Regions from separate parts of the Vreelandella sp. H-I2 genome, predicted to be linked through region 2. Evidence: predicted binding sites of a transcription regulator. Region 2 holds the regulator's gene; the other holds the start of a gene.
The links. Region 2 encodes FNR, which switches genes on or off when oxygen is low (the NO sensors DNR and NnrR bind a similar motif). Its sites were predicted from a motif close to TTGATNTANATCAA; they were not measured.
Positions count from the first base shown of each region.

Region 1: the regulator FNR is predicted to act here: its motif matches at 5,383-5,396, upstream of ccoM (cytochrome c oxidase subunit CcoM).

Region 1 is NZ_JBRAMC010000003.1:83,190-94,405, forward strand. Features, by position in the region: gene ACUVOF_RS08195 (ABC1 kinase family protein) at 139-1,386, shown strand; gene ACUVOF_RS08200 (SEC-C metal-binding domain-containing protein) at 1,458-3,275, shown strand; gene ACUVOF_RS08205 (AmpG family muropeptide MFS transporter) at 3,295-4,656, opposite strand; gene ACUVOF_RS08210 (FKBP-type peptidyl-prolyl cis-trans isomerase) at 4,780-5,298, shown strand; gene ccoM (cytochrome c oxidase subunit CcoM) at 5,423-5,578, shown strand; gene ACUVOF_RS08220 (lytic transglycosylase domain-containing protein) at 5,765-6,322, opposite strand; gene ACUVOF_RS08225 (proline--tRNA ligase) at 6,381-8,099, opposite strand; gene ACUVOF_RS08230 (hypothetical protein) at 8,402-8,836, shown strand; gene ACUVOF_RS08235 (amidase) at 8,943-10,358, opposite strand; gene nfo (deoxyribonuclease IV) at 10,355-11,216, opposite strand, start outside.
Region 2 is NZ_JBRAMC010000002.1:163,662-174,877, forward strand. Features, by position in the region: gene ACUVOF_RS05330 (sodium:solute symporter family protein) at 1-1,247, opposite strand, end outside; gene ACUVOF_RS05335 (DUF4212 domain-containing protein) at 1,254-1,514, opposite strand; gene ACUVOF_RS05340 (DUF294 nucleotidyltransferase-like domain-containing protein) at 2,198-4,027, shown strand; gene ACUVOF_RS05345 (DNA polymerase III subunit epsilon) at 4,033-4,686, shown strand; gene ttcA (tRNA 2-thiocytidine(32) synthetase TtcA) at 4,812-5,732, shown strand; gene fnr (fumarate/nitrate reduction transcriptional regulator Fnr) at 5,725-6,471, opposite strand; gene hemN (oxygen-independent coproporphyrinogen III oxidase) at 6,556-7,977, opposite strand; gene ACUVOF_RS05365 (sulfite exporter TauE/SafE family protein) at 8,066-8,761, opposite strand; gene ccoS (cbb3-type cytochrome oxidase assembly protein CcoS) at 8,758-9,003, opposite strand; gene ACUVOF_RS05375 (heavy metal translocating P-type ATPase) at 9,000-11,216, opposite strand, start outside.

The DNA of each region.
Region 1 (11,216 bases), on a different contig from region 2:
GGAGCAGCGCAATAGAGTGATGCGATAAGTGGCTATTGCTGTTATTTTGTATAGATTATGTATAAATATTTTATTGATAGCAGCCGGTTTGATAGCCATGTGCTTGATAAACGCGTTGCTAGTTAAGGGGCGTCTACAATGCGCGATCGAGGCAGAACACGGCGTTTAATGGGTTTGGGCGCACGCACCGGTGGTGCGATGCTGAAAACACGGCTAGGCGGGCAGGCGGATTGGCGTGCGCTTGGCGAAGCGTTATTCGAAGGGCTTTCAGAGCTAAAAGGCCCTGCTATGAAACTGGCGCAGATCATGTCGCAGTGGGATGACTTGCTGCCTCCCGATCTTGCCGAAGAGCTTGCCCGCCTGCAGCGCCAGGCCGAGCCTATGCCCTGGCCGCGTATACGTGAAGCGTTGGAATTACAGTATGGCGACATTGACCACTATTTTAGTCAGATTGAAGAGCGCCCATTCGCCAGCGCCTCCATGGGCCAAGTTCACCGGGCGACGACCCACGAAGGTGAAACGATCGTTCTCAAGGTGCAGTACCCAGGCCTTGCCGACGTGTTAGAAAGCGACCTGATACAGGTGTATCGCATCATGCGCCTGGGTCGCTGGTTTAAAGTGCCGCAAGCACGGCTGGATGCGCTATTTGAGGAGCTTGCCGAAAGCCTGCGTGGGGAGTTGGATTATCACGCCGAGGCCGCTGCGCTTGCGCGCTATCGTGAACGTTATCAGGATGACCCGCGGCTGGTGATCCCCGAGCCGCTGCCCGCGCTTTCCGGCCAGCATGTGTTGGCCATGCGCTATGTCGCCGGTACGCCGCTGCGTGAGTTAGCCGATGCTGATGATGCGACGCGTCAGGGAATCGCTCAGGCATTGGCGGACTGGATTACGGAAGAGTTATTTACTTACGGTGAACTGCACGCCGACCCCCATGCGGGCAACTTCGCCGCCGATGCCGAAGGGCGGCTGGTGATTTACGATTTAGGGGCGGTCATCATTGTGCCGGAGGGACGTATTAACTCCATGATGCAATTGCTCGATGCGACGTTAAAACACGATGCCATGGGGATGGATGAAGCACTGATGCAAATGGGCGGTCGCCAGGGCCAGGGCGCGCCATTGGCGTTGTATCGCGAATCGGCTGAGTGTATCGCGCCGCTGTTTGCGCCAGGTGAGCAGGATTTCAGTGATGTGCGGGTGCACCGCCGGTTACGCGAACTAACCCCTAAAGTGTGGGCAGCGATGGACCGTTTGCAGCCGCCAGCGGATACACTGCTACTCTCGCGGGCGTTGAATGGCCATTATTGGAATCTGGTGCGTTTGGGGGCACGACTCGATATGCATAAGCGCACGCTACCACTGCTTCAGTGGGCACATAAACGATAAATTGATTGCCACTGCGGTGTTGTCGGCCTTCGTGATAAACTATGTCGCCTTTAAACACAGTGGAGACGGCAATGCTAGCGGTATGGGTCGATCAGCTGCTGGGATTTGCCTCCGGGGCACTCTCGGCAATCAGGCAGCAAGAACATTATCCGGACTTCATGACCTGGGTGCGCGCCAAAGGCGCAGACGCATTCGAAGGTGATGTGGCAATGGCCCAGGCGCTGGCGCCGGTGCTGTGGTCACAAACGCCGCTGGAACGGCTAAGTTTTGCCTGTGAGCCGCTGGCAACGCCGGGGCGTAATGAGCCATGCTGGTGTGACTCGGGGCGTAAATTTAAGCAGTGCTGCTATAAGGTTGAGTTTCCCACCGACATTCCCGACCAGATGATGTGGATGCTCTCGCTGCGTGAGTGGAAGGGTGCCACCCTGAAAGCTGCCCTGGATAGTCAGCAAGCGCCGCCGCAAGCATTGTTGGAAGCTGGCTTAATCGCGGCTGAGAGTGGCCAGACGGGGCGTGCTATGCAAATCCTTGAATCGCTGTTTGACGGCAGCGATTGGTCACGATTGCCCGAACAGGCCGAGCCAGCTTTTGAAATTCTGCTGGATATTTACCAAGAGCGTGGTTTTACCCGCAAGCGCGCCGACCTGCTTGACGATGTTATGGAGCGCGGGCCGATGTTTTTGCGCGGCGTCGCTCTTGAACGCCTGTGCTTGATGCATCTTGATAATGATGACTTGGATAGCGCCCGCGGTGCCTTTGTAAAAGCTCAGCAGGCGCTGCCTGACTCGCCCACCTTAGCTTATATCGAGGCCATGTTGCTGCTTCATGAAGGCCATGAGCAGGAAGCTAAAGAGCGCGCCAACTTCTGGTATCGCCGCTTGGTTCGTCAAGGAGAACTGGACGAAGACCAACTCGATTTCTTAGCTGCCCTGGCGGAAAACCCCGGCGCAACGCTTGCCGATCAACTGCTCAGTGCGGAGGAGGACCTGGCCACACCGCTGGTGTCGCTTCAGGCGCTACTGGCCGCGTTGCCTATTGCCCCCAAAATCAATATTCAAGCCGATCCTGACAGTGGCCGGCTGCTTTATAACACCAGTGCGCGTGAAGCGACGCTCTTTGCCGCCTGGCATGAGCAGTTTCAGGTATTGGTTGACGAAGACGTAGCGCTGGGGTTTCGCGATGATCCTTGGGGCAACGCGATTGAATGGATGTCGGCGCTCTGCGCGCATCCTGAGTGGCTGGATGCCCCGCAGGTAGTGCAAGATTTAACATTGGCGCTTACTAGCCGCTTTGGTAGCTTGCCGTGGATGGCACCCAGCCTGCTGGAGCCGCTGGCATTACGCCTTTCACGCTGGTTGGAACAGGCCCGCGCTGAAGGCGATGGCAACCTTTGCTGGGACGATGCTGATAACGCCATATTGCTACGCACCGGCTTGGCGCTAGTGGTGGGCATGGAGCGAGGCGCGCGTCAGCACTCCCGCGAGTTGGCCGAAGAGTTGCTGTTGATCGATCAGGAAGACAGCTTGGGGCTTCGCGAGCTGGTGTTGGACCAACTGCTGCGGGACGACCGTAATGAAGAAGCGCTCGCCTTGGTCGAAGAGAATGACGACGACGGTTCGCTGGTGCTTGGGTTGTTAATGGGCAAAACCCTAGCGCTCTATCGGTTAGAACAGCATGAGGCTGCTGAAACGGCGCTAGGCGATGCAGTTGGTCATAATCGCTACGCGTTGGAGCTGATTTGTGCCGAGAACCCAAGGCCCTCCATGCCCCATCCCGATGGTCAGGTAGACCCCGGCTCCCGGGCTGAAGCGTGGCAGTACCGCACGTTGATGCGCGACCAGTGGCGTACGACGCCAGGGGCCCTGGACTGGTTAGAAGCTCATCGCTAAGTTACCCCTTCAAGCTTGCTTAAGCAGGCTTGGGGGTCGGTACTAACTGCTGGTCTCGGCTGATCCAGATGGCTAAGACAATGGCGGGGATGCCCAGCAGCGTCGCAATGACAAAAAAGCTCGGATAGCCCTGGGCTGTAACCACCAACCCGCCAAAGCCGCTCAAAAATTTTCCCGGTAGCGTCATTAGCGACGAAAACAGCGCGTACTGCGTCGCGGTATAAGCCCTTGACGTAAGGCTGGAAAGAAAGGCGATAAACACCGCGCTGGCTAAGCCATTGGCGAGGTTGTCACCAATAATCGTGACCACCAGCATGGGAAGCTGGTTGCCCATGACGGCAAGGGCCGCAAACAGCAGGTTGGTCACCATCACCAACCCTGCACCGAAGATGAGCAAAGGGCCGATACCGTAACGCGCCACTAACAGCCCACCTAAGATTCCCCCCGCAATGCTCATTGCGATGCCAAATATATTGGTCACGTTAGCTATTTCTGCCAGCGAAAATCCCAGGTCGATATACAGCGGATTGGCCATGGAAGCCATGGCCAGGTCGCTAATTCTAAACACTGCAATAAAGACCAAAATCCATAGCGCCTTGACCCCGAAACGGCGAAAGAAATCGGTAAACGGGCACACCAGTGCGCCAATGCTCCAGGCACCCAAACGGCGTAAAATTTTGGGTTTACCTCGGCTGGCACGTATAAAGGCACGCACCTTGGGTTCGTGAATCAGTTGAATGGAGAGTGATGCACGCTTGGGTTCCGGACGCAGCAGGACGGTAAGTACACCAACGCTCATTAACGTCGCCATGCAGAGATAAGCTATATCCCAAGAGGCGGATGCCGCGATATACAGCGCCCCAGCGCCGGCAGCAAGCAAGCCACCGCGATAGCCAATGATATAAGTGGAAGCCATAGCGGCCTGGACGTTGTCATCAGCGGACTCGATGCGATAAGCGTCGATAGCAATATCTTGCGTCGCTGAACCAAAGGCCACGAGCAGTGCAAACAGGGCCACCCAGCCAAGATTCCCGACGGGGCTTAAGCCCGCCAGCCCTACCAACCCAGCGGCAATCGTCCCTTGCGCTAACAGCATCCAGCCGCGGCGTTGGCCAAAGGCGCGGGTCAGCAGTGGTAGTGCTAATCGGTCAACCACCGGCGCCCAGAAAAACTTGATCGAATAGAGCATTCCAATCCAGGCAAAAAAGCCAATCGCCGCGACTTCCACCCCATCGCTGCGCAGCCAAGCTGAGAGGGTTGAAAATACCAGTAGAAATGGCAGGCCTGCGGAAAACCCCAAAAAAAGCATGGTGATAACGGGCGCACGACAATAAATCGCCAGTGCAGCAAGCCAACTGCGCTGGGGGGTGGGGCTGGGCATTAAGCAAGACTCCTGGAAAGACGTTAGCGATGGCCAAGTGATAAGCTGAGGAGATGTTCTATTACAAAGTTCTATCACAAAGTTCTATCACAAAACCGACAGCTTACCGGAGAGGAGTTTTCCATGTCGATTACGGCGCATCAGGTAGTTACCTTGCACTATGTCCTCAGCGACGTGCTCAACGATGGCAGCAAGCAAGTACTCGATGATTCCCATGCACGTAACAAGCCATTGGAGTATCTTCACGGGCACGACAATATCGTGCCGGGGCTAGAGCGTGCACTTGCGGGCCAAACGACCGGGGCCGAGCTAAGTGTTCAACTAATGCCCGCCGATGCCTACGGTGTACGCAACGAGGCGCTGGTCCAAGAAGTGAGCCGCGGATCGTTTGGCAACGCTGAGTTGGCGCCAGGCAGTCGCTTTCAAACCGAAGGCGAAGCCGGGCCACAAATCGTGACGGTACTGGAAGTGGATGGTGACCGTGTCACCGTTGATACCAACCATCCCCTTGCTGGGCGAACACTTAATTACCAAGTAACGATTCTAGACGTGCGTGACGCCACCCGCGCCGAATTGGCAAAAGGTCATCCGCTGCCGCCGGGCACCGAGCATAGTAAGGTCGAAGATCGTAAGGTGCTTTAATGCGTGCGCTAGCCACGCTGATAATCGATAAAAATTGACCGATATCAATTTTCTAAGTAACCGCCTTTTCCCGCCACTCGTAACTTGATCTGGGTCAGCTTTCGACTGCGCTTTTGTGACTAGTATGAACGCATACATCACGGCGGGGGGAAGCACCATGTACTGGGATGACACCGTTATTTTTAGCTTGGTTACTGTCGCCCTGCTCATCGCTTTTATGGTGGGCTGGGTAGGCTGGGTGATTCGCGATCATTTACGTAAAGGTGAGCGTAAGAAGTAAGAAATAGCCAACTCATCTTGCGTCAACGTTGTCAGGGGAGGGGGTTTGCTCGACCAGTAAGCCTCCAGTTGCCAGCCCATTTGGGGCTGGCTTTTTTTGTTAGAGCGTAACGGCATTACCGCTCCTATCCTGCGATAAGCTTGATAAATAATGCCTATCGATAGGAACTGTGTTGGACTTTAGCGCTTAACGCAGCGTTGGTTGGCGCCAGGTATCTCGCCAGGCCCGCATGACTCGCTCCGGGTACCACGTTTCCCCCAAGCTGCCGTTATAACGCGCTAATGCACGGGTAAAGTCGCCGTTTTCGATCGCGAGGTAGTGCGCCAAAATCGTACAGCCATAGCGCAAATTGCGCGGTGGATGGGTTAAGTCGTCTATTGGCAGCCCTAACTCGCTGACCCAGAAGGGCATGATTTGCATTAAGCCGACAGCGCCTGCCGAGGAAATCGCATCTGCTTTAAAGGCACTTTCCACTTGAATTAAGGCTAGTATCAATTCGGGAGGTAAACCTGCCAGCCTGGCTTCTTGGTAGAGGTGCGTCAGTAGCGTCTGGCGCTCTGCAGCGTTATCCATAAAAAGCGCTAGCGCTGTGTCCATGCGTAAACGCCATTGGTGCGCTAGCCATTGCTGTTGAGCCGTTTGATGCTGCTGATTAACGGCTTCTAGGGTAGGGCGCAGGCCCGGCGGTAGCGGTTGTGCTACTGCCAGCCCTGCGTGTCCCAGCAAGAGCATGTTAAGCGTCATTGCAACGCTTAGCCACCGCCGCGCTATAACAATAGACTCAGCGGCTGCCTTGGCGAGTTTAGCGGGCCTTCTCAAGTAGGAAGTCGATAATTTGATCTGCAGACACCATCGTCGCTTCGCTATCCCGGCGACCTTTGTATTCCAGCTCACCGTTGTCCAGGCCCCGGTCGCCTATCACTAGGCGATGAGGAACGCCCATTAGCTCCAAGTCGGCAAACTTAACGCCGGGCCGGGTGTCTCGGTCATCCAGCAATACGTCTAAGCCAGCGGCGGTTAGCGCTTGGTAAAGACGCTCAGACTCTTCGCGAACACGCTGGGATTTATGCGCATTCATGGGTACCAGGGCCACTTGGAATGGCGCAATAGCGTTGGGCCAGATAATGCCCGATTCGTCGTGATTCTGCTCAATGGCGGCGGCAACCACACGGGTCACACCGATGCCATAGCAGCCCATCCACGGGTGGCTGGTCTTGCCGTTGTCGCCCAGCACGTTGGCGTTCATGGCTTGAGAATATTTTTGGCCAAGCTGGAAAACGTGACCGACTTCGATTCCCCGCTTGATAGAGAGCGTGCCTTGGCCATCTGGGGACGGATCACCTTCAACGACATTGCGCAGGTCGGCCACTTCGGGCAGGGCCACATCACGCTCCCAGTTAATGCCGAAATAGTGCTTGCCTTCAATATTGGCACCCGCGCCAAAGTCGCTCATCAGGGCAACGCTGCGGTCGGCAATAATGGGCATATCAAGGTTCACCGGACCAAGCGAGCCAAAGCCTGCACCGGTTGCTGCGCGAATTTCCTCTTCGCTACCCATGGTCAGCGGGGCCGCCACTTGCGGAAGGTTCTCAGCTTTTACCTCGTTCAGCTCATGATCGCCGCGTACCAATAGAGCAATCAGGCCACCCTCGGCGGCACGCACGATCAAGGTCTTCACCGTTTTCTCAATCGTTAGATCAAACTGCTCAACCAGAGTAGCAATAGTTTTAGCGTTAGGTGTATCTACCAAATGCATCTCTTGGGTAGGCGCTTCGCGCTGTACGTCGCTGCCCAGCGGAGCAGGCAACGCCTCGGCTTTTTCCATATTGGCCGCGTAGCCCGAAGAGGTGGAGAACACAATATCGTCTTCGCCCGAATCCGCAAGCACGTGGAATTCATGTGAGCCGGTGCCGCCGATGGAGCCGTTGTCGGCGATAACCGGGCGAAAGTCGAGTCCTAAACGCGTGAAAATGCGCGTGTAGGCGTCATACATATCTTGGTAAGTCTGTTTCAGCGAGGCTTCATCAAGGTGGAAGGAGTAAGCGTCCTTCATAATGAACTCACGTGAACGCATGACCCCAAAACGCGGGCGAATTTCGTCGCGAAATTTCGTCTGAATCTGATAGAAATTGACCGGTAATTGCTTGTAACTGGCGATCTCTTTGCGAACAAGATCGGTAATGACTTCTTCGTGGGTCGGGCCGACACAGTAATCGCGGTCGTGGCGATCTGTTAAGCGCAAAAGCTCAGGGCCGTACTGCTCCCAACGGCCAGACTCCTGCCAAAGCTCAGCCGGCTGCACAGCAGGCATCAATACTTCTTGCGCGCCGGCACGGTTCATTTCTTCGCGCACAATGGCTTCTACTTTGCGCAATGTGCGCAGGCCAAGCGGCAGCCACGTGTAAAGCCCTGATGTTAAACGACGGATCATCCCGGCGCGGAGCATTAGCTGATGGCTAATGACTTCGGCGTCGGCCGGGGTTTCTTTCAGAGTGGCAATCAATAATTGGCTGGCGCGCATGGGACGAGTATTCCTGGGTGCGTGTTTGTTAAATAAGTTTTTAAGAATCGTTTTTTGAAATCGTTTTTAAATCATAGCTAAATAGCGATGCTTACCATCAGGGCGATGCCCCGTAGCGTTGAATGATGCCATTGTACGGCCTCGTGGTTAAAGCGGCAAAATAGAGTGGTTTGTAAACTACCTGCGCTTTCAGATGACTGTGTTAAACTGAGTGAGCTTTAAGGCGCGTTAGTCGGTACCAGGATTGGTCGGGACAAAAAAATAGACTGACTACCGTTTCTTTACATCTTGAGGGAACCTTCATGCATCAAGCCGTTCGTCGCTGGTTGACAGGCGCCGTAGTGGGCGTCTCCATTGTGTCACTGAGTGGTTGCGGTACGCTTTTTTATCCTGAGCGCAAAGGCCAATTGAGCGGTGATATCGATCCGGTTATCGCAATCGCCAACGGGGTGGGGTTGCTGTTTTTTATTGTACCTGGCGTGATCGCCTACGCCGTGGATTTCTCTAATGGCACTATCTATTTACCCGGTCGTAATAGCGCCTCAATAGATGCTCACCAATTAGACGACGCTATGGATGTAGCTTCCCTGGAAAAACTGTTATCTGAGAAGGCCGGTCAACCGGTGAGCCTAGAAAGCGAATTGGTCATGATCGAAGAAATGGACAATCTCGATGAAGCGCTTGCCATGGTGCGTATGTCGGGCATATGGGATGAAGAGAAGCTTTCAGCAATGTAATACCGGTATTAATTGCAAAAATAGCATCGTTCTCAAAAAACAGTACTGATCACAAAAAACCAGCCAAGCGTAAAGCTTGGCTGGTTTTTTCCATCCTGAGCAAGCATTAAGCAGGCTGGGCGGCATTAGGTGCACTGGGAAACCGCGGTGGGTGCGCTTCCATATAGGCATGACAGGCGCGCAGAACACGAACATCATCGTACTTACCACCTGCGAGCTGAAAGCCCACCGGTAAACCGTTTTCGGTGAATCCACAGGGCACCGATGCGGCGGGTTGCTGGCTAAGGTTAAAGGGGTAGCTAAAGGGTGCCCACTCTTCCCAATCCCGCATGTTGCTGCCTGGGGGAACTTCGTGGTTAATTTCAAACGGTGAGATAGCCACCGAGGGGGTCATTAGCAAATGATACTCTTGGTTGAAATGCTCCAGGCGCTGCGTTAATTCTGCACGATCGGCCCAGGCACGAAACAGCTCAACCGCTTTCCAGGGTTCCGCTTCTCGGGCATTGGTGACCATGCCTGGGTCCAGAAGTGTGCGCTGATGTTGATTCATTTGTGACCACTGCTCTAACGAGGCGGTAAACCAAAGCTTGCGGAAAGTCTCCAGCGGGGACAAAAAACCTGGGCTCACTTCGATCACTTCAGCGCCCAATGCCTCTAGCCTACCTGCCGCTTCGCGCACGCGTTCAGCGATCTGCGGATCTACCTTGGCATAACCAAGATCAGCGGAGTAACCAATCCTTAATCCGGCTAGACCTTTATCGAGGTCCACTCCCCAGCAATCCGGCTGCCCGCGCGTGGCGTAGGGGTCACGGTAATCGTAGCGGCCTATCACGTTCAGCATGCTGACGGCATCGCGCACGGTGCGGGTTAATGGCCCTAGATGTGAAAGGCTGGGTTCTTTCGCGGGCGGCCACTGGGGTGTCCAGCCGTAGGTCGGCTTAAAGCCAAATACCCCGGTGAAAGCGGCAGGAATGCGAATGGAACCACCTGAGTCGCCTCCCTGGTGTAGCACTCCCATATTGAGCGCTGCAGCCACAGCGGCACCGCCTGAAGAACCACCCGACGTTAAGCGCGTATCCCAGGGGTTGGCCGTAGCGCCAAAGAGGCGGTTATCGGTGACCGCTTTCCAGCCGAATTCGGGCGTGTTGGTTTTGCCCAGTATCACTGCACCTGCTTCGCGTAGCATACGTGCTGGGGGCGCATCGGTATCGCATAACGCGTCAGACGAAGTAAGCGACCCTTCGCGACAGGGCATGCCCGCCACTTGGGTCAAATCTTTAAGTGATACCGGAATGCCATCGATGGGACTGAGCGGTTTTCCTTCGCTCCAGCGCCGGGTTGAAGCGCTTGCCGCTGCCTCTGCGCCGTCAGCATCTACATAGACATAGGCATTAACCGCTGGATTGAAACGCGCAATTCGCTCCAGCGCTGCGCGGGTTGCTTCAATTGGGGAGGTGCCTCGGCTTTTAAACAAGCGAGCTAAGGACTGGGCATCCAAACTACCGAGATCGGTATCGCTCATTGCACACTCCTTAGGTGGGTGGGATCTGCTTCGGTCGCTTGAGCGCGCAGCCAGCTAATTTCCTCAGCCCATATGTCGGGTTCGATCGTTTCTAAAATCATGGGAATGCCGCTAATCCGCGCATCTTGCATGATAGTAGTAAAAGCAGGCAGGCCGATGTTGCCTTTCCCTAGGCTATGATGGCGATCAACCCGGCTGGCAAAGTCGCTCTTGGCGTCATTTAAGTGCATGCCGCGTAAGTACTCAAACCCCACCACATTAGCGAATTCATCTAGCGTTGCTTGTGTAACGTGGGCGCTGCGCAGGTCATAGCCTGCTGCAAAGGCGTGGCAGGTATCAATGCATACGCCAACGCGGGTTTTATCGTCTACGTGCTCAATGATCTCGGCCAAATGCTCGAAGCGCCAGCCTAGGTTAGTGCCTTGCCCAGCGGTATTCTCAATCACTGCGGTAACACCACTGGTATGCACAAGCGCTTCATTAACGGACTCGGCAATACGTTTCAGGCAGTCGCTTTCGCTGATTTTGTTTAGGTGGCTACCAGGGTGAAAGTTGAGCAGAGTCAGGCCAAGCTGCTCGCAGCGCTGCATTTCATCAAGAAATGCCGCCCGAGACTTGTGCAGGCCTTCCTGTTCAGGGTGGCCAAGGTTGATCAGATAACTATCGTGGGGCAGGATCTGCTCCGGCGCGAAGTTACGCTCAGCACAGGCGTCACGAAACGCTTGAATAGCCTCATCGGTGAGTGGTTTACCCTGCCACTGGCGCTGATTTTTGGTGAACAGTGCAAAGGCATTGGCGCCAATTTCTACCGCCCTTTGAACGGCTTGGTCTGCGCCACCCGCAGTGCTCACATGGGCT
Region 2 (11,216 bases):
CCTGCTGCGGTTGATAGGGCCGCCGCGATACCACCTGCGGCAATCAAGCCAATGACCCAGCCGGGCAGGTTGGCAATTTCGGGGTTGGCGAGTACCAGAATATCGTTATTAACCGTCAGCTCGTTGCCTTCCCAGCCACGATCAGAGTAGTCGGCAGCATCATTATACATCTGAATACGGCCGTCATTGTTGAGATCGGTGAAGTTGATAAGACCGGTCTCTTCCCAAGTACGAACCCAATCTGGACGCTCTTCGTACAGAATCGGGTTTTGAGCCGCTTCTTCGTAGTTCTCAACCTGCCCTGCCATCTCTGGATACACAGTGGTCGCCAAGTTCAGGCGTGCCATGGAACCAACCGCCGGTGCGGTGAGGTAAAGCAGTGCAATGAATACCAGTGCCCAGCCAGCAGACCAGCGCGCATCCGCTACTTTCGGTACGGTGAAGAAGCGAATGATAACGTGGGGTAGACCGGCAGTACCGACCATTAACGATAGAGTGAACAGCACCATATTCAGCTTGTTGTCCACGTCGGCGGTGTAGTCCCTGAAGCCAAGTGCGCTCACCACATCATTTAACTTGGCCAGTAAAGGCATGCCGGATTCGGTGTGCGTACTGAACATGCCGAACATCGGGATGGGGTTGCCGGTCAGTTGAAAGGCAATAAACACCGCAGGAATGGTATAAGCAATGATCAGTACGATGTACTGCGCTACCTGGGTGTAGGTGATGCCTTTCATGCCGCCAAATACGGCGTAGAGGAAAACGATCAGTGCTGCCAGCCAGATACCCCAGGTGTTGCTGACTTCAAGAAAGCGTGAGAAGGCTACGCCCGCACCGGTCATTTGGCCGATAACGTAAGTAACTGACGCCACAATCAAGCATACGATCGCCACTAGGCGAGCGGTGTTGCTGTAGAAACGGTCACCGATAAAATCGGGTACAGTGAACTTACCAAACTTACGTAGGTAAGGGGCCAATAGCATTGCTAGGATAACGTAGCCACCGGTCCAGCCCATTAGGAAGGTGGAGTTAGCGTAGCCACCCGAGGCCAGCAAACCCGCCATGGAAATAAACGATGCCGCTGACATCCAGTCCGCTGCGGTCGCCATCCCGTTGGTGATTGGATGGACCCCCCCGCCGGCAACATAGAAGTCTTTCGTCGAGCCGGCACGTGCCCAAATCGCAATACCTATATACAAGGCAAAGGAGGCGCCGACGAACAGTAAGTTAATTGCAAACTGGCTCATACCGGTTTACTCCCCAAGGCCAAATTTTTGATCGAGCTTATTCATCTTCCAGGAATAAAAGAAGATCAGCGCGATAAACGTTAAGATGGATCCCTGTTGTGCAAACCAGAAGCCCAAGTCAGTTCCGCCGACCGGAATCCCGGCGAGCAGTGGGCGAAAGAGGATAGCGCATCCATAAGAAACGAAGGCCCAAACGGCTAGGCATCCGAAAATTAAGCGGACGTTGGCTTTCCAGTATTCAGCAGCATTACTTTTGTCGTCTGCCATTGTGTTGCTCTCCACTTGTGATTTTTAAGGTTGGGAAAGTTCACGGGGAATAGCGTGTGACCCATCAGGGCAATCGCACGTCGAAAGCCACTCAATCGTTAGGAGTGGTGAGTCAACGTTTGTAGACACATCACCTTATTATTCGATATGAAATTTCGAGTTAGTTAGTGACGTGCGATTACCCTGCATGACTCATTGTTAATACTGGGCAATAAACGTCAAAAAATAAATCCCAGACTTTGGTATCAATAAACAGATGAATTGCTTTTCAAGGAATGCATGTCGTTGAAAATAGGTGTTTTTAAACACTGTTTAAGCGAAGTTTGCAGGTGTTTGAATGGCTATGGGACGATAGTCTAGTAAGCAAATAAAAGCGTTTATTGACTACTTTAAATACAAACACAACGATCTAGAGGTAATCTTGGTTAGTAAGTGACAATACTTTGGTCGTGTAACAAACGTCGCTTCGACCTTAGCGTGATAGCTAAAGGTATAACAACGTTCTACTTGCCACTTGGGAAGTGAATCCTTTATACCCGTATAGCCATCTTCATATAATAATCGATATCCATTTTTTGAAGCATGGCAGAACGTCATTTGGAATGGGTAACATCGCTTCATGGTGCTTATTTGTTTTTTCTTATGTTTGCAAGTTCGCCTTTAGTTAAATGAGGTCATGCACAATGGTCGATGTGGATTTATCCCAACTGCCGTTTACGCTTCTTGACGATGAAGGGCGTGAGCACATTCGCCGCAGCATTGACCTTGCCTATTTTGATCGTGACGAAGTGATTTTAGAGACGGGTCAAACAGGCGAATATGTTTACCTACTACATAAAGGCGAAGTAGCAGAAATCGACCCTACGCTACCCTCGTCTACTTCACGCATTGGGCATTACACGGCGGGGGACCTGTTTGGGGCGATCAGTATCCTCAATGGTAAAAGCCGCTATCGTTTTAAGGCTGAGCAGGAGTGCCTATGCTACTTAATGCCTAAGGCGCTGTTTCAGCAGTTGTGCAGCCATTATCCCGATTTTAGTGATTTCTTTCGCCAATCACTGACGCATAAAGCGCGGTTGTTAACCGAAAAACGTGCTGATGGTGGCGTTACCATGGCGGGCTTTATGTTGGCCAAGGTGAGCGAGTGTATGCGCGAGCCACTGTTAATGGCCGCTTCCAGTGATATTGCTAGCGCAGTGAAGCAACTGAATGATAGTCACGCCGACAGCCTACTGGTAGAAACCCAGGACACGCTGGGCATGGTGACCAAAACCGATCTACTCAATGCGCTGGTGTTGGAAGGCAGCCCGGTAACTGCATCGCTCGATAAAATCGCTCATTTTAATCTGGTAACCGTTGCACCAGACCAATATTTGTTTGAAGTGTTGGTGCTGATGACGCGGCATAAAGTGACACGAGTAGTCGTGATGGAGCGCAACGACTTAAAAGGCGTTGTAGAACTTACCGATGTGCTTAGCTACTTTTCGAGCCGCAGCTATGTGGTGAGTTTGCAGGTGGAGCAGGCGAGCAGTTTAGAGGCGTTGTCAGCGGCCAGCCAGCGCACGCCGGAGCTGGTAAAAGCATTAATGGCCCAGGGCGTTAAATTGCGCTTTGCGATGGATCTGCTCGCCGCACTGAACGGCCGCATCATGAGTAAAGCCTGGGAATTCACAATCGATGAACGCTACCGCGAGCAGAGCTGCATGATGGTGATGGGTAGCGAAGGCCGCGGCGAGCAGATTTTAAAAACGGATCAAGATAACGGCTTGATTCTCGCTGATGAAACCCAGTGGCCTGATATCGCAAGCTACATGCAAACCCTTACTGATACCCTGATACAGCTTGGTTATCCGCCGTGTCCCGGCAATATTATGGTGTCTAACCCCGAGTGGGTGGCAACGGTATCGCAGTGGAAGAGCAATATTGCCAAATGGGCCAGCGAGCGTGATGGCGACAGCCTGATGAAACTGGCGATTATGCTTGATGCCCATGCCGTAGCAGGTAACCCCCGTTTGCTTGAAAGTGTCCGTGATGAGTTGTTCGAACGCTGCTCCCACGATGAGCTACTGCTCTCGTATTTTGCCCGAACAGCACTGCGTTTTTCGACGCCGCTGACCCTGTTTGGCTCGCTGAAAAAGCCACAACACGGTATCGATATTAAGAAAGGCGGTATTTTCCCCATCGTGCATGGCGTGCGCACCATGGCGCTTGAGCGGCGTATCAAAGCCACCTCGACCCTCGACCGCCTTGACGCTCTGGCTGCAGATGGCCGTTTGGATCGTCGTTTTGCCGAGGACCTGGGTGAGGCGTTGGCGCTCTTTACCGAACTACGTCTTAGGCAGCAGCTTGCCGCCCTGGAGACGCCTAGTACGCCGCAAGAGACGAATCGCACCAATCGTGTCGTGGTGCAAACCCTCTCTTCGCTCGAACGTGACCTATTACGTGAGGCGCTGCATATTGTCAAAGACTTTAAACAGCGGCTTTCGCATCGTTACCATTTGGAGTATTCGTGAGCGGAATGCGGCTGTTAGATCGGCACGTGGCGTTATTTAGTGGCTCGCTGCGTACCCTAATGCGTCGTGAGAGTGACCGGCGACGCTGTGCGGACTCTCCCTATGCCTGGCTGTTTCAGCCCTATATGGGTGAAGAGCTAGTAGCGCTTGCCTGCACTGCAATGCCTACACCCACTTCACCAGTGATTAGCTTGGCGGCGGTGGCGATGAGCCAACAGCAAGTGCGTACCAGTCGCGCTTTTGTAATCACCTTAGGCTGTGCGAGGCAGCCCGAGAGTGCAACGCTGCGCCGTCACCACTTGCTATGCCAAGCTGGGGAAGTAATGCCACCTAACAGGGATAACTTAAGCGCGTTAGTGGAATTCATTGGCAATCGACCGATTATCGGCTGGAAATTAGAGCAGCGTATTAGCGCATTGAATGCGCTACTGAGTAAGCAGTTGGGCTTTTCACTACCTAATGCCCAGATCGATGTGGCGAAGCTGCATCAACGCCGACTGCGTCGCTTGCATCCAGAGATTGACGCGCCCAGCAGCTTTGCTCAGGCGCTGACGTGCTGGAAAGTTCCCGCCTTGGGGATGCAGAGTGTGTTAGGCGAGGCGACAGCCAGCGCACTACTCTATATGCGGCTGCAGCGCACGATGGCTGAGGCCGCTTAGAGACAGAGGGCACTTAGAGACAGAGGATTCTTAGAGACAGAAAGTTGGGTCGGGCGCTGAGTGTTGTTAGAATAGCGCCTACTTTTTCCGCTCTAGCGCCTTTCACACTCGGCAGTGCCTATACCATGCAATCTCTCAATCATTTTGACCCTGCTCACCTTGATACTTTAGCAGCCGCCCCCGCTGCTCCGGCGCAAGGCCAGCCAGAGCTGGCTGACGCCAAGCAGAAGCGTGAATTTAACAAGTTGCAAAAGCGTCTGCGCCGAGAAGTGGGCAATGCGATTATTGATTACCAAATGATCAATGAAGGCGATCGCGTCATGGTATGCCTCTCCGGTGGTAAAGATAGCTACACGATGCTGGAGATTTTGCGCAACTTGCAGCGCAATGCACCGATCAACTTTTCACTGCTGGCGGTCAATTTAGACCAAAAGCAGCCGGGATTTCCCGAGCACGTGCTGCCTAGTTACCTGGATAAGCAGGGCGTTGAATATCATATTGTCGAACGTGATACCTACTCGGTTGTAAAGGAGAAAACCCCAGAAGGCAAAACCACCTGTGCGCTCTGTTCACGCCTGCGGCGCGGCTCGCTGTATGGCTTTGCAGAAGAGATAGGCGCCAATAAAATTGCTTTGGGTCACCATCGCGAAGATATTCTTGAAACGCTGTTTCTCAATATGTTCTTTGGGGGCAACCTGAAAGCGATGCCGCCCAAGCTGCTCTCCGATGATGGCAAGAATATCGTCATTCGGCCTTTGGCTTATTGTAAAGAGGCGGATATTGCCGAGTTTTCTCGGTTGATGGAATTCCCGATTATTCCCTGCAATCTTTGTGGTTCCCAGCCTAATATGCAGCGCCAAGTGGTAAAAGAGATGCTCGCTGAATGGGATAAAAAGTTCCCCGGCCGCCTGGAAAGCATGTTTAAAGCCGTCACTAATATCGCGCCTTCCCAACTGGCAGACCGCAATCTGTTCGATTTTGCAGGTTTAGAGGCCAAGCAGGCAGAGTTACTGGCCGGGCGAATCCAGGCGTTTAACGTCAGCTAACCGTTTGCTGTTCTTCTTCGGTGAGAGTTATCAAACGCTGCATGTCGAGGATATTAACCTCTCGCCCCGAAACCGCCACTACATTTTGCTGCTGAAGGCGGCTTAAGATGCGGCTGACCGTTTCCACCGCCAGCCCGAGGTAGTTGCCGATATCAGCTCTGGGCATTGAAAGTCGAAAGCTGTAAGGCGAGTAACCCCGCCGACGAAAACGATCTGAAAGCGTAATCAAAAAGCTTGCCAGCCGCTGGTCGGCGGTTTTACGTGATAACAGGCGCATCATGCGCCGGTCGTCGCGTAATTCTTTGCTCATGCTGCGATACAACTGGCCACGTAGTTCGGGCAGCTCTTCTGACAGTAAATCCAGGCGGTCAAAGGGGATTTCGCAAACCGTGGTCGTTTCCAGGGCGATTACGCTCCCGGGATAGTGCTCTTCATCAATCCCATCCAGCCCGACCAATTCACTAGGTAGATAGAAATTGGTCAGTTGCTCGCTGCCGTTCCCCTCTGATGTGACTTGTTTAAGGCTGCCCGAACGTACCGCATAAACACTGGTAAAGGCATCTCCCTGGCGAAACAGTAGCGCGCCTTTTTTCAGCGGCGCACGGCGGCGAATAATGGCATCGAACTGTCCCATGTCGTCCAGTTCAAGGGCAAGCGGCAAGCACAGTGAACTCAAACTGCAGGTTTGGCAGCGAGCTTCGTGGAGTAGCGAGCGTCTGGGGCTCATGGATTCCAGCATGCGTTGCTCCTTAAGTGAGTGCCGCTTATCGATTAGAAAAACCTTACTTATTATAGTCGCTATGGCATGCCTGCTTAAAGATTATTAAACAATCTTTGAGTAGCCTTGGCCCGTTTGCTGCGGCAGGTGAGCATCAAACGCCATCGCTATATGGCGAATGAGCAGTCGGCCCATGGGGGTAGCGCTTAGTTGATCGCCGCTTCGCGTTAGCAGACCATCTTGCTCGGCGCTTCGCAGATGTTCAAGTGCTGGCGCAAAGTAGCGCGGAGCATCAATGTTCCAGCGTTGACTAACCGTGGCCAAATCAATACGCATATCGCACATCAGCCGCTCAATCACGTCCCGCCGGATCAGGTCGTCATCGCTTAAGCGTATGCCACGCACCGTGGCAAGCTGCCCCTGATCCAGCGACGCTTCGTAGCGTGTCAGATCACTAGGATTTTGCGCATAGATATCATCAATGCGAGAAATCGCCGAAACGCCAAGACCAATTAAGTCACACTGGGCGTGGCTGGAGTAGCCTTGAAAGTTACGCTGTAGCGAGCCTTCACGCTGGGCAACGGCTAAGCTGTCGTCAGTACGGGCAAAGTGATCCATACCGATATGCACATAACCCGCCGCGGTGAGCATTTCAATAGTGGTACGAAGAATCGCCAGCTTCTCTTCGCCTCCTGGCAAGTCATCGACATTAATGCGCCGCTGAGGGGGAAAGCGCTCATGCATATGGGCGTAATTAAACACAGAAAGCCGTGCGGGGTTCAGCTCAATTACCTGGCGCAAGGTGTCAGCAAAGCTCTTTTCAGTTTGAAACGGCAGGCCATAAATCAAATCAAGATTCAAAGACCTAAAACCCAATCGATGCGCTTCATCCATCAGCGTTTCGGTGAGTATCCGAGGCTGAATGCGATTAATGGCTTTCTGCACCAGCGGGCTTAAGTCCTGCACGCCCAGGCTGATGCGGTTAAATCCCAACGACTGGAGGTGCCTTAAGGTAAATACATCCGCTTCGCGAGGATCTATTTCAATCGCATAATCGCGATCGTGAGAGGACGAAAGCCCAAAACGGGCATCCAGGCGATCAATCAGATCGCCCATCTGATTCAAGCTGAGAAATGTCGGTGTACCACCTCCCCAATGTAACTGCTCAACCGCCCGTGTGGTATCTAAGCGGCGGGCGGTCAGTACCATTTCGCGGTCGAGTCGGGCTAAGTAGGGTTCAGCCAGAGCGGTATTCTTGGTGGCGATTTTATTACAGGCGCAGTAGAAGCAGATTTTTCGGCAGAAAGGGATGTGCACATACAGCGAGAGTGAACGCTTGCTGGTATTGCTGCGCTCTAGCGCCTGGGTCAAATCACTAGGGGTAAATTGGTCATGAAACGACAGTGCAGTTGGATAGGAGGTGTAGCGCGGTCCGCTGGTATCGTAGCGGCGCAGCAGGGCCTCATCCCACACTATCTGCTTAGGGGCTGATGCAGTAGAGAAAGCCGCAGAGGCATGAACGGGCATGAAGGTGTGCTCCGGCGTTAGGGATGGCATTTTAAAATTAAGGCCAGCCTAGCGTGCAGAGGCTTAGTAAACGTTGAGCCATATCATATTAGTGGAGATTATGCACTGTGAGGGTCCAAAGCTGCCAAAGCGCAAAGGTGATAATGGTTAACGCGGCCACGCTGCGTGTTGCTGGGTGACGTATGAGATGGCTTAACTGGCGCGCAGCAAGTCCAGTCGCTAATAACGCGGGTAATGTACCAAGCCCAAAGGCGCCCATTAGCAGTGCCCCTTGCAATGGGTCGGAAATCGCTAAACTCCAGGCCAGCATGGAGTAAACCAGCCCGCAGGGTAGCCAGCCCCACACTGCCCCCAGCGCGAAGGCTTGGGGAAGGTGTACAACGGGCATTAAACGCCGCCCTATAGGCTCAAGAAGGCGCCATAGGCGGCGGCCAACAGCTTCGATTTTGAGCAGCCCCTTCCACCAGTTGGCAATATACAGCGCCATTAAGATGAGCATCAGCGCGGCAAAAACCTGGAGTAACAACCTAGCGGTAGCTGAAAGAGAAAACAGTGTACCTAATAGCGCAACCAGCGCACCTGCGCTCATATAGCTAGTGATACGACCGGCGTTATAGCTGAGCAGCAGGCCACCCAACCGTGCCGGATGACGCATGCTGGGAGGCACCGCGAAGGTGAGTGCGCTCATAATGCCGCCACACATGCCGATGCAGTGAGCGCCGCCCATCAAACCAAATACAAACGCCGCTAATAGCGGCGGCAGATCAAGGCCCGTTGGGTTCATGGCCGTGGCTCTTGGTCGTCGGATGGGGGCGTATCTGAAGGTGCAACAGGCTTGTTCTTGGCTTGCTGCCGCTGGCGACGCTGTTCGGGGCTGAGGTCGTTCTCATCCTCATCAAACAAAATACGGTGCGCGGGCCCTTCCAGGTCGTCGAACTGATCATTTTTAACCGCCCAGAAAAATGCCCAGACGGCGAGGCCGAGTAAAATCAGTGAGAGCGGAATGAGTAGATACAGAATCGTCATGCAGTTACCGGGTTTGTAGCGCTAAGCGAAGTAGCGGGTTGGGCGCGCCAGCGTGATAGCCGCAGGGCATTACCGACCACCACGAGCGAACTTAGCGACATGCCAATGGCGGCTAGCCAGGGAGGCACTAACCCCATTGCTGCCAGCGGTAGCGCCGAAAAGTTATAGCACACAGACCAGATCATATTTTGGCGCATGATACGCCGGGTAGCGCGGGAAATCTCGATAGCTTCAAAAATCCGCATCAGGCGCGGACTAAGCAATATCGCATCGGCACGAGTACGGGCCAAATCCGTTGCGCCATTCATAGCAATCGCTACATCGGCACCGGCCAAGACCGGCACATCGTTGATACCATCACCAACCATGAGTACGGTTTCGCCAGCAGCTTGAAGCTCTTTCAGCCGAGCTAACTTACCCTCCGGGCTGGTGCCTGAATGCCAGGTTGCAATATGAAGCTGGCTGGCCAGGCTTTCGACGGCGTCTTCCGTATCGCCGGAAAGCAGCTCCACGCTGAACCCTTGGGCGTGTAGGGCGTCAACTGTCGCGGCGGCATCATCTCTAATGCCGTCATGCAGGCCAAACCAGGCGCGGGGCTTGCCATCTTCGCTAAGTAGCAGCCACTGCCCCTTGGCAGGTGCCGCGATAGGCTCATGGGTCGCAAATTCGGGTTTGCCCAGCCGCCACCGTACGCCCTCTAAAGTTCCTTCTAACCCTTGCCCAGTATAGCTGTGAATATCCCTGGCCTGGAGCGTCGCATCACGGAAAGGGCGAAAAGCGCGGGCTATAGGATGTTCCGAGTGAGCCTCTAGGGCGGCGGCAATCGCTTGGGCACGCTCAACGGTTAGTTCACCGAATGGTTTGATCTGGGTGACGTGCATTTCGCCGCGGGTCAGAGTGCCTGTTTTATCGAAAATGACCCGGGTAACGTTGGAGAGTGTCTCCATGGCATCGGCGCGGGTGATTAAGACGCCGCGTTTACGCAACTGGCCGTGGCCCGCGGTCAATGCCGCAGGTGTCGCCAACGCCAGGGCGCAGGGGCAAGTGACGACCAACACTGAAAGCAGCACCCAAAGCATCCGCGAAGGGTCGATAAACCACCAGGCGATAGTGACGCAGGCCGTCACCACCAGCAGCCGTAGGACAAATAGGTGGGCCATGCGCGCAGCCATCTGGGCCAGCCGCGGGCGGCTGGCAAACGCACGGTCGGTAAGGTCAACAATGCCAGCCACTTGAGCGTCTTTTCCGGCGTGGGTAACCCTAATCACCAGGGGGTTTTCCATGTTTTGGCTGCCGCCGATAATACGATCACCCACTCGGCGGGTCACCGGTAGATATTCGCCGGTAAGCATTGATTCATCCAGGCTTGATTCGCCTTCTTCAATTACGCCATCGGCAGGCACGCCGTGGCCGGGCTTGATCAATACGCGATCAGCTGGGGCGAGTTCGCTGGCAGGCAGAATGCGCTCGCTGCCGTCGTCTTCCAGTCGTGTGGCCGAGATCGGCAGCACGCCACTGAGCGCATTGCCGCTATGCCCGCTGCGTCGTCTGGCGCGGCCTTCCACGTAGCGCCCGAACAGCAAAAAGAAGGTGAACATGGCGACGGAGTCAAAATAGACCTCACCAACATCAAATAGCACTGCATAGCTACTGGCGAGATATGCCCCCCCAATAGCCAGCGAGACCGGTACGTCCATACCTAATACACCGGTGCGGAGATCGCGTAGCGCGTTACGAAAGAATGGTTGTGCTGAGAAAAATACCACGGGCGTGGCCAGGGCGAAGGATAGCCAGTGAAATAGCGCATAGAAGTCATCGCTCATTTCACCGGGGCCGGAAACATAAATAGGGATCGAAAACATCATCACTTGCATCATCCCGACCGCAGCAATAATCAAACGACGAACGTTCATACGTTCTTCATACTGCATGCGCGCCTGGGCTTGATCAGGTTCGTAAGGCTGGGCGTCATACCCAATGGCCGCCAGTTCGGCCAACAGTTGAGAGAGTTTTAACTGCTGCGGATTCCAGCTCACGCGCAGGCGATGATGAGTTAAATTCACCGCGCTGGAAGTAACCCCGGGTAGGGCATTCAGGCGGTGTTCGATCAGCCACGCACAGGCGGCACAGGTGATGCCTTCAATGGCAAGGGTCGCTTTTACGTTGCCTTCATCGCCATCGGGGTGAACAAATTGCGCCTGCAGGCCGGGGTC